DNA from 2 places in the Paenibacillus sp. PSB04 genome. Region 1 is predicted to be linked to the other one. Evidence: predicted binding sites of a transcription regulator. Region 1 holds the regulator's gene; the other holds the start of a gene.
What was found. Region 1 encodes CtsR, which represses protease genes until heat stress. Its sites were predicted from a motif close to ATGGTCAATAAAGGTCAAACA; they were not measured.
Positions count from the first base shown of each region.

Region 2: the regulator CtsR is predicted to act here: its motif matches at 1,449-1,469, upstream of clpP (ATP-dependent Clp endopeptidase proteolytic subunit ClpP).

Region 1 is NZ_CP081301.1:747,486-751,911, forward strand. Features, by position in the region: gene K2F33_RS03995 (protein-arginine kinase McsB) at 1-612, opposite strand, end outside; gene K2F33_RS04000 (protein-arginine kinase activator protein McsA) at 641-1,165, opposite strand; gene K2F33_RS04005 (CtsR family transcriptional regulator) at 1,195-1,656, opposite strand; gene eis (GNAT family N-acetyltransferase) at 2,061-3,248, opposite strand; rRNA gene rrf (5S ribosomal RNA) at 3,632-3,748, opposite strand; rRNA gene K2F33_RS04020 (23S ribosomal RNA) at 3,808-4,426, opposite strand, start outside.
Region 2 is NZ_CP081301.1:1,527,011-1,531,436, reverse strand. Features, by position in the region: gene K2F33_RS07450 (sugar-binding transcriptional regulator) at 1-1,033, opposite strand, end outside; tRNA gene K2F33_RS07445 (tRNA-Arg) at 1,274-1,348, shown strand; gene clpP (ATP-dependent Clp endopeptidase proteolytic subunit ClpP) at 1,557-2,153, shown strand; gene nrdI (class Ib ribonucleoside-diphosphate reductase assembly flavoprotein NrdI) at 2,579-2,938, shown strand; gene nrdE (class 1b ribonucleoside-diphosphate reductase subunit alpha) at 2,925-4,426, shown strand, end outside.

The DNA.
Region 1 (4,426 bases):
GAGCCCAACTTGTGAAACAGCGGATAAAATCCGGTTGATCTGCTGGGTCATCACCAGCGCCGGGAGGTGCATCATGACCGAAGCCCGCAGGCCTGTGCCCACATTGGTTGGACAGCTGGTCAAGTACCCGTGCTTATCGTCAAAGGCGTAATCGATATATTCCTCAAATTTATCGTCAATGCTCGAGGCCTTCTCCCAGGCTTGGCGGATTTGAAAACCGGGGTATAGACATTGAATGCGAAGATGGTCCTCTTCGTTAATCATAATGCTGACCGATTCGTCCTCACTGAGGATGACCGCGCCGTTCTGGGATTCATTCGCCAAATTAGGGCTGATCAAATGCTTCTCTACCAGCACCCTTTTGTCCAGCGGATCGATGTGGTCGAGCTCCACGGTATAAAAAGTTCCAAAAGACTGAAGGTGATCACTGGGAATACCCGTCAGACGTTTGAGCACTTCCTCCGACTGCTGGCGGGTGGCCAATAGCGGAAAAGGAAGATGCTGCAGGTTGCGCGCAACCCGAACCCGGCTGCTGATGACGATTTCGGAAGCATCGGCTTGGCCGCGCATCCAATCGCTCAGCGCTTTCTCGGTAAACCGGAGATTTGGCATCACGCATTCCTCCTCCTTCGAGTGAACTTTACTGTTCCGACAATTCTTTCTCAAGCTTACGGATCTGGTCGCGCAGCTTCGCAGCCTCTTCGAATTCCTCTTCGTGAATACGCTGCTGAAGCTCGAGCTTCAAGCCGTCGATTTTCCGTTTGGCTTGAATTTTGCTGCCGCCTCTCTTGGGCAGCTTGCCGACATGTACGGTACTGCCGTGAACTCTTTTGAGCAGAGGGTCCAGGCGGTTGCCGAAGTACTTATAACAGGAGCTGCAGCCGAACCGGCCGATCTTGCTAAACTGCGAGTACGTCATCCCGCACTCTTCACATCTCAGCGATTGAGCAGCCTTGGCGCTGCTTGCCGCTCCTTTGCCGGCCATGTCAATGTCCATGAGACCAGACAGCAGGCTGTGTATAGAAAATCCGCCAGAGGTTCCGGGGATCATTTCCCCTTTCTCCCGGGCACAGGATTCGCAAAAATGAAACTCCGTCTTCTCACCATTCACAATCTTGGTAAAATGGAGAGTCGCCGGCCTCTTACCACATTCTTCGCAAAGCATACCGATGTACCTCCTTTTTCTCCGTAAGCCTATTTGCCTAACAAAGAAATCAGCATCGCCTTCATCAGCCGAGCACGTATCTCATCCCGGTAAGGAAGCTTGATCATCAGGCACTCTCTGGATATCGCAGCGCGCATAATGCTCGCTTCGCGCTTACTAAGGATGCGTGCCTCCTCCAACTGATAGATCAGCCCTTCGGCCACGTTCTGATCGATGCGTTCCCCAATCGTTTGGTGGAGATGCGTATGAAGCGCCGAGTATTGCGGGAGTTCAATCCGTTGAATCCGGATATACCCTCCGCCACCGCGCTTGCTTTCCACAAGATAACCTTTTTCCAGCGTGAATCGTGTACTGATCACATAGTTGATCTGGGATGGAACGCATGAGAACTGATCAGCCAGATCGTTGCGCTGAATTTCAATCATTCCTTCGGGACTATCATGCAGAATACCCTTCAGATATTGTTCAATAATATCAGAGATATTACGCATTGTTCATCCTCCATTACGTTAAAACGTCAAGACCTTCATGGTCATTCGTTAGTCCGTTCGCATACCCAAACCATCTCCTTTAAACTTAACCAATGGTCGTGGGCTCGAATCTGGATCTTAACCCGGTGAATATGTTATAACTGATCTAAACCTTGCGCATTCACTATTGTGAGTTCAACGGTAAACAAACATACATTTGAATTTACGTTGACTTTGACTTTCTTTGATCTAAATTATAACATATTCTCACGTTTTGCCAAGAGGGTGTATCTTCATTTTTGACGTTCTCCTTCTTTTTATACCGCACCGATACGAAATAACCCCCTGCAACGTATGCAGAGGGCTATCATTCTGACCGGATCCCAGCTCATAAGAATTGTACGGCATGGTATTTTATTCCATAATTAAAAGAAATCCATAAACAAGGTCTGTCGAGCGGGGATCCGCTCTTCCAATATGCTCACTGCCTTCCGATTGCCTGCAATTCGCCCGGATTGGTATAGTTCAGCCGGCCGTTTGAACCCCGTCAGCAGGACGGTCAGTGCCTGGATGTCGCAGCTAAGGACCTCCTCCTGCTGTTCTTGAGATGAATCCAGGGGGGTGACCGATACGGTTCCGTCCGATGAGAACGCCCAGCTCCAAACGCCTTCATTCCAAGGTGCATACATATCCGTCAGCTGAATAGTTAGACGCTCAGTTCTCCCCTCACCGGAGGCTGTAAAAGGATAAGTTTCGACGAGTTTCTTCATATTTACGACACGGGCCATCCCATATGGGATAATTTCCTGGTTAATCCGTGGATCGGCCAAATGATATGTAAGACTGTCATCCATCGGCATGAAATTGACGATCACCTGCGTCACCATTGAATCGTGATTGGCGATATAAGTCCATAGCGCACGGCGTGCCTCATCCGTGACATAAATGAGTTCATCGATGGTAAACTCCTTGTTTTCCACCTTATAAAGAACATATCCTTCCGGCGCACCTGATGCCGAATAATATACCGCGGTATGCCCATCCTCGTCCAGTACCGAACGGGTCCACCATTCCCGCGTCCGAACCATCAATCCATTATAACGTTTGGAAAATGCAGCATAGACCGTATCCAGAACATCCACGTCTTTGATATCCCGCCGAACCGCACCTTCAGTGGTGACCTTTGCCGGCAATTTATCGGTCGAAATGACATATTTCTTGTACTCGCTGAACATTTCCCAGCCGTATTTCCGGTAAAACGGGTAGGAAAAAGGATGCAGCATGGAAAAGACCTGCCCGTTCTCATTCATCTGCTGCAGCGCGTGCGTCAACAGATGCTTAATATAACCCTGCCGGCGGTTCTCCGGCCATGTGGAAACGCTCGCAATCCCGCCCATAGGAAAAGTCTCACCTTGAACCGATACCGTAAGCGGGATTAACACCAGCTTAGCCGCCAGTTGCTCATCTTCGTCAAAAATGCCCCACACCTGCTCAGGTTTAAATCGTTCTTTGGCCAGCTGCTTCCGCTCGGGAGTCATCTTGTATTGAAAAGCATATTCGCTTAGCCGAGTGCTTTGCTCAAATTCATCTTCCCGTAAATTCCGGATTTCCATGCTTCCACCTCGCCTATTAAGGATGTGCCTGCGAATTCAGTCAGACCCTCATCGTCCTGACAATCATTGAATTCAAAGACGAGTATGGCAAAACCTGTGTGCAAAGTCAATCCATCCTGCAATCTATCCTGTTTACCTGGGGACAACTTATATAAAGAATAGGATCTTGTCGTGGTTATTCAGGATCATCTGTGGGTTATGGGGATCATTTTGTGTATTTGTGGATGGTTTTTTGGCGAAACGGGGAGTCGAAAACGTTATCTGTGCATAATTAAGATGAAGAAATGTTAAAAACATTGGAGCCTGTGGATGAAAAAAGCCCCTTATCAACAGGAGCGGGGGAACAAAAAAACCACTGTCGATGTTATCAACAGTGGTCCTTCGCTTGGCAACGTCCTACTCTCCCAGGACCCTTCGGTCCAAGTACCATCGGCGCTGGAGGGCTTAACGGTCGTGTTCGGGATGGGTACGCGTGGAACCCCTCCGCTATCGCCACCAAACGTTCAAGTGTTTGATCACTTGAAAACTAGATACGAAACGAATCTGTGTTTTATATTTATTGGATAAGCCCTCGACCGATTAGTATTGGTCAGCTCCATGCATTGCTGCACTTCCACCTCCAACCTATCTACCTCGTCGTCTACAAGGGGTCTTACATACTGGGAAATCTCATCTTGAGGGGGGCTTCACGCTTAGATGCTTTCAGCGCTTATCCCGTCCGTACGTAGCTACCCAGCCATGCTCCTGGCGGAACAACTGGTGCACCAGCGGTACGTCCATCCCGGTCCTCTCGTACTAAGGACAGCTCCTCTCAAATTTCCTACGCCCACGACAGATAGGGACCGAACTGTCTCACGACGTTCTGAACCCAGCTCGCGTACCGCTTTAATGGGCGAACAGCCCAACCCTTGGGACCTACTTCAGCCCCAGGATGCGATGAGCCGACATCGAGGTGCCAAACCTCCCCGTCGATGTGGACTCTTGGGGGAGATAAGCCTGTTATCCCCAGGGTAGCTTTTATCCGTTGAGCGATGGCCCTTCCATGCGGTACCACCGGATCACTAAGCCCGACTTTCGTCCCTGCTCGACTTGTAGGTCTCGCAGTCAAGCTCCCTTCTGCCTTTGCACTCTTCGAATGATTTCCAACCATTCTGAGGGAACCTTGGGGCGCCTCCGTT
Region 2 (4,426 bases), 780 kb from region 1:
CGCTGCCAATTTCCCGGCAGATCTCGATAGCGGCCGCTTCGTCAACCACCAGAATGTCCTCGTGGCCGAACTTGAGCACCGCATGGATCGCTTTGGCCTTGCTTCGGCCGCCCGCAATGCCGATGACGGTCTCGGTCCGCATAATGTCCTCCAGCCGCAGCCCCAAAGTCATCATTTTATGAACGACAACGCCTTGTTCATTGAAATAGTAGCCAAAGGATTCGGCTACGGCTCCTTCCGACCGGATCTCCTCCACGGCGGCGGGATCCAGCCTTCTGCGGCGGGTCATCTCCATCGCGTCCCCGATGCCGTGCATGATGATGCGGCAGTGCCTGATCGCCTGCACGATCTCCTGGATGTTGCGGTCCTGCACCAGCGACTGATACGCTTCATCGCTCAGGAGGTCCGGCACATGCAGCAGCCGGTACTGCGCGCCGACGCGCTTGGCCATGGTGGATGCGATCGTATTCGCCTGAAACTCCACGCTTTCGCCAAGTCCGCCCCTAGCTGGCACGAACCAGCTGTTCTTCATCGGTACGGCCGCCTGCGGCGTCAACTGCTCCGCCACTTCGGCGAGCGTTGAGCCTCCAGTCACCGCTACGGTGTCCCCTTGGTTCATGACGCCAAGCAGCGCTTTGGCACCCGCGCGTCCCAAGTCACGCTTCGTGAGCGGCGACGATTCGCAATCCCCGGGCACGACCACGACTTTGCGCAAGCCGTACGTCTGGCGGATCTTCTCGCCAAGATCATTGAGTCCGAACAGCACTTTCACCATCGGCTCCATCTGTTCGAGCAGCTTGCTTCCCGCCTCACTGACCCTCATCCCAGAGCTCTCGATCTCAATCAGGCCCTGGGACTTGAGAAGATCCGTCTCGGCCCGCAGCACCCGCTCGGTCATATGCAGGGATGCAGCGAGCGTTCTCCGGCCGATCAGCTCCGACAGCATGATCTGATGAAGAATGGTATATCTGGTCTTGAGAACGTCCACGAGATCAGGCAGAAGCTGCTTTTGTATCTCTAATATATCCCGCATTTCTTTCCACTCCTGCAACTTCGCTTCCCTCTCTCCCCTGGCCCCAAAATGTCCCGGGTCAACGTTTTAAGTCCCACCACTATTCTACTCAATAATGGCGCTGGTTGCAAGTAGTCCACTGACTATAATTCACATCAGCCTTTCCTCCTATACAGCATTTTCCTGATTCAAAAATTTTAATAACTTAACCCTTGCATTTTGAGGCAAGCTATCATATAATAACTCTTGCTATTGAATTTTGCGCCCGTGGTCCAATGGATATGACGTAGGCCTCCGAAGCCTGAGATCGAGGTTCAATTCCTCGCGGGCGCGCCATTTTTCTTCAATAGAAGAGAACGCAGAACGGCAACCGTTCTACGTTATGTTTTTAACCAAACGTACCACAGCCAATCAGATGGCTATTTTTTTTACCTTGAGTTTGACTTTCTTTGACTTTTTGTTTGAAATTGTTTATCATGTGGTTAATACGGTAACAGTATGTATAGAATGACCTATTTTGAGCCAATTAAGGGAGGTTTTCCACGTGAGTTATATTCCTATGGTCGTCGAACAAAGCAACCGGGGTGAACGGGCTTACGACATCTATTCCCGTTTGCTGAAAGACCGCATCATTTTCCTGGGCACCGAAGTCAATGACGTGGTCGCCAATTCTATCATCGCCCAGCTGCTGTTCCTTGCAGCCGAAGATCCGGAGAAAGACATCCATTTGTACATTAACAGCCCCGGCGGATCCATTACGGCCGGTATGGCGATTTTCGATACAATGCAGTTCATCAAACCGGACGTATCTACAATCTGCGTAGGCTTGGCCGCTTCCATGGGCGCGTTCCTGCTGAACGCCGGCGCCAAGGGCAAACGCTTCGGCCTGCCGAACAGTGAGATCATGATCCACCAGCCGCTCGGGGGTGCGCAAGGCCAGGCTACGGATATCGAAATCCGCGCCCGCCGCATTCTGAAAATGCGCGACACCTTGAACCGCATCCTGTCCGAACGTACCGGACAGCCGCTGGAGCGCATCGAGAAAGACACCGACCGTGACTACTTCATGAGCGCAGCTGAAGCGCAGGAATACGGACTGATCGATAAAGTTCTGGAAAGCACTCCAATCCAAGGCGTGTAAATATTCGCGGCTTTGGAACCGAAGAAAAACAGGGAATCTCTCCGAATCGATCCGCTTACGGATCGCCGGGAGACTCCCTGTTTTTTTGTTTTTCAAGGCATCAAGCAGGCTGCAAGCGCACCCATGATCATGATTCTCATAGGCTTGACCACATCAATATATTGATGTATTATTCTTACTACATGCCAAATATCATCTACATATTGATTTCCATCGGCATAGTATATATAACATATTTTCCCTCTATCCCAGTCTATCGGTGTAGTTCTGGGATTAAGGGATTTCATGTTCAGCGAAGCTGAACCATTCTGTGATCACAAGAATAACGACCACGATATGTGGTGTGGTTATCTACAATGACGTCAATAGACGTTTTTTTTGCGCCCGTGACCACGGCAGAGAACATTATTCAGGAGTGAAGGATCATGCTAATCGTCTATGATTCCAAGACCGGCAATGTCAGACGCTTTGTCAACAAGCTGAACATGAGAGCCATTCCGATCGAAGAGCAGGAGCAGGTGAATGAGCCTTACGTGCTCGTAACGTATACAACGGGTTTTGGGCAGGTGCCCGAGAAAGTGTCCAACTTCCTGTCGAAGAACAACCGCATGCTTCGCGGCGTGTCGGCCAGCGGCAACCGGAACTGGGGGCCTCGTTTCGCCAAAAGCGCGGATACGATATCGGAGATGTACCATGTGCCGGTCATCACCAAGTTTGAGCTTTCGGGAACGATGCGGGATACGGAGATTTTCAAAGAGAGGGTGCGGAGCATTGAAGCATATTGAACTCAACAACGAAATTATGCAGCGCGGATCGGACGGTTACTTTCAATTGGAAAAGGACCGGGAGGCGGTTGCCGCCTTTATGGAGGAAGTGGAGCGCGATACGATGAAGTTCGGCTCCCTGCGCGAGAAGCTGGATTACCTGATCAGCAACGACTACTACGAGAACGTGTTTGAGCATTATACCTACGACGAAGTCGAGTCCGTGTTCAACCTGACGGGGAGCAGCGACTTCCAATTCCAGTCCTACATGGCGATCTCGAAGTTCTACAAGGACTATGCGATGAGAACCAACGACAAGAAGCAGTACCTGGAGCAGTATCCGGACCGCGTCGCCATCGTGGCGTTGTACTTGGGCGAAGGGAATATCGGTAAAGCGCTCCGTATCGCCGAAGCGATGATCGAGCAGCGGCTGCAGCCAGCTACCCCGACCTTCCTCAACGCCGGCAAAAGCCGCCGCGGTGAGCTGGTCTCCTGCTTCCTGCTGGAAATGGACGATTCACTCAATTCGATCAACTACGTGCTCGGCACCTGCATGCAGCTGTCCAAAATCGGCGGCGGCGTTGCCGTCAATTTGTCCAAGCTGCGTGGGCGCGGCGAACCGATCAAAGGCGTGGCCGGAGCGGCCAAAGGCATCATGCCGGTGTTGAAGCTGATGGAGGACGCGTTCTCCTATGCCGACCAAATGGGCCAGCGCAAAGGCTCGGGTGCCGGATACTATAACATTTTCGGCTGGGATGTCATCGAGTTCCTCGATTCGAAGAAAATCAACGCCGACGAGAAGCTGCGCATCAAGACGCTGTCGATCGGGCTGATTGTCCCAAACAAATTTTACGAGCTCGCCGCCCAGAACAAGCCGCTTGTGGTCTTTGGCCCCTACTCGGTGTATAAAGCCTACGGCAAGCATCTGGACGACCTGGACATGGACGAAATGTACGACGAGCTGCTCGCCAATGACCAGGTGACGAAGAAAACCGTCATGAGCGCCCGCGACATGTTGACGAAAATCGCTTCGATCCAGCTCGAGTCCGGTTATCCGTACATCGTGAACAAATCGAACGCCAACAAGGTGCATGCGCTGAAGGATGTCGGCCAGATCAAAATGTCCAACCTGTGCACGGAAATTTTCCAGCTGCAGGAGACTTCGGAAATTAACGATTACGGTGTCGACGATGTGATTCGCCGGGACATCAGCTGCAACCTGGCCTCGCTGAATATCGTGAACGTAATGGAGCAGGGCAAAATCAAGGAATCGGTCCGTGTCGGCATCGAGGCCCTTACCGTCGTCAGCGATCACTCCCGCGTAGAGAACGCGCCGGGCGTGAGCCTCGCCAACAAGGAGCTGCACTCCGTCGGCCTCGGAGCCATGAACCTGAACGGTTACCTGGCCAAGAACAAAATCGCATACGAGAGCGCGGAAGCGCGCGAGTTTGCGAGCACCTTTTTCATGATGATGAACTACTACTCGCTGGAGCAAAGCATGGAAATCGC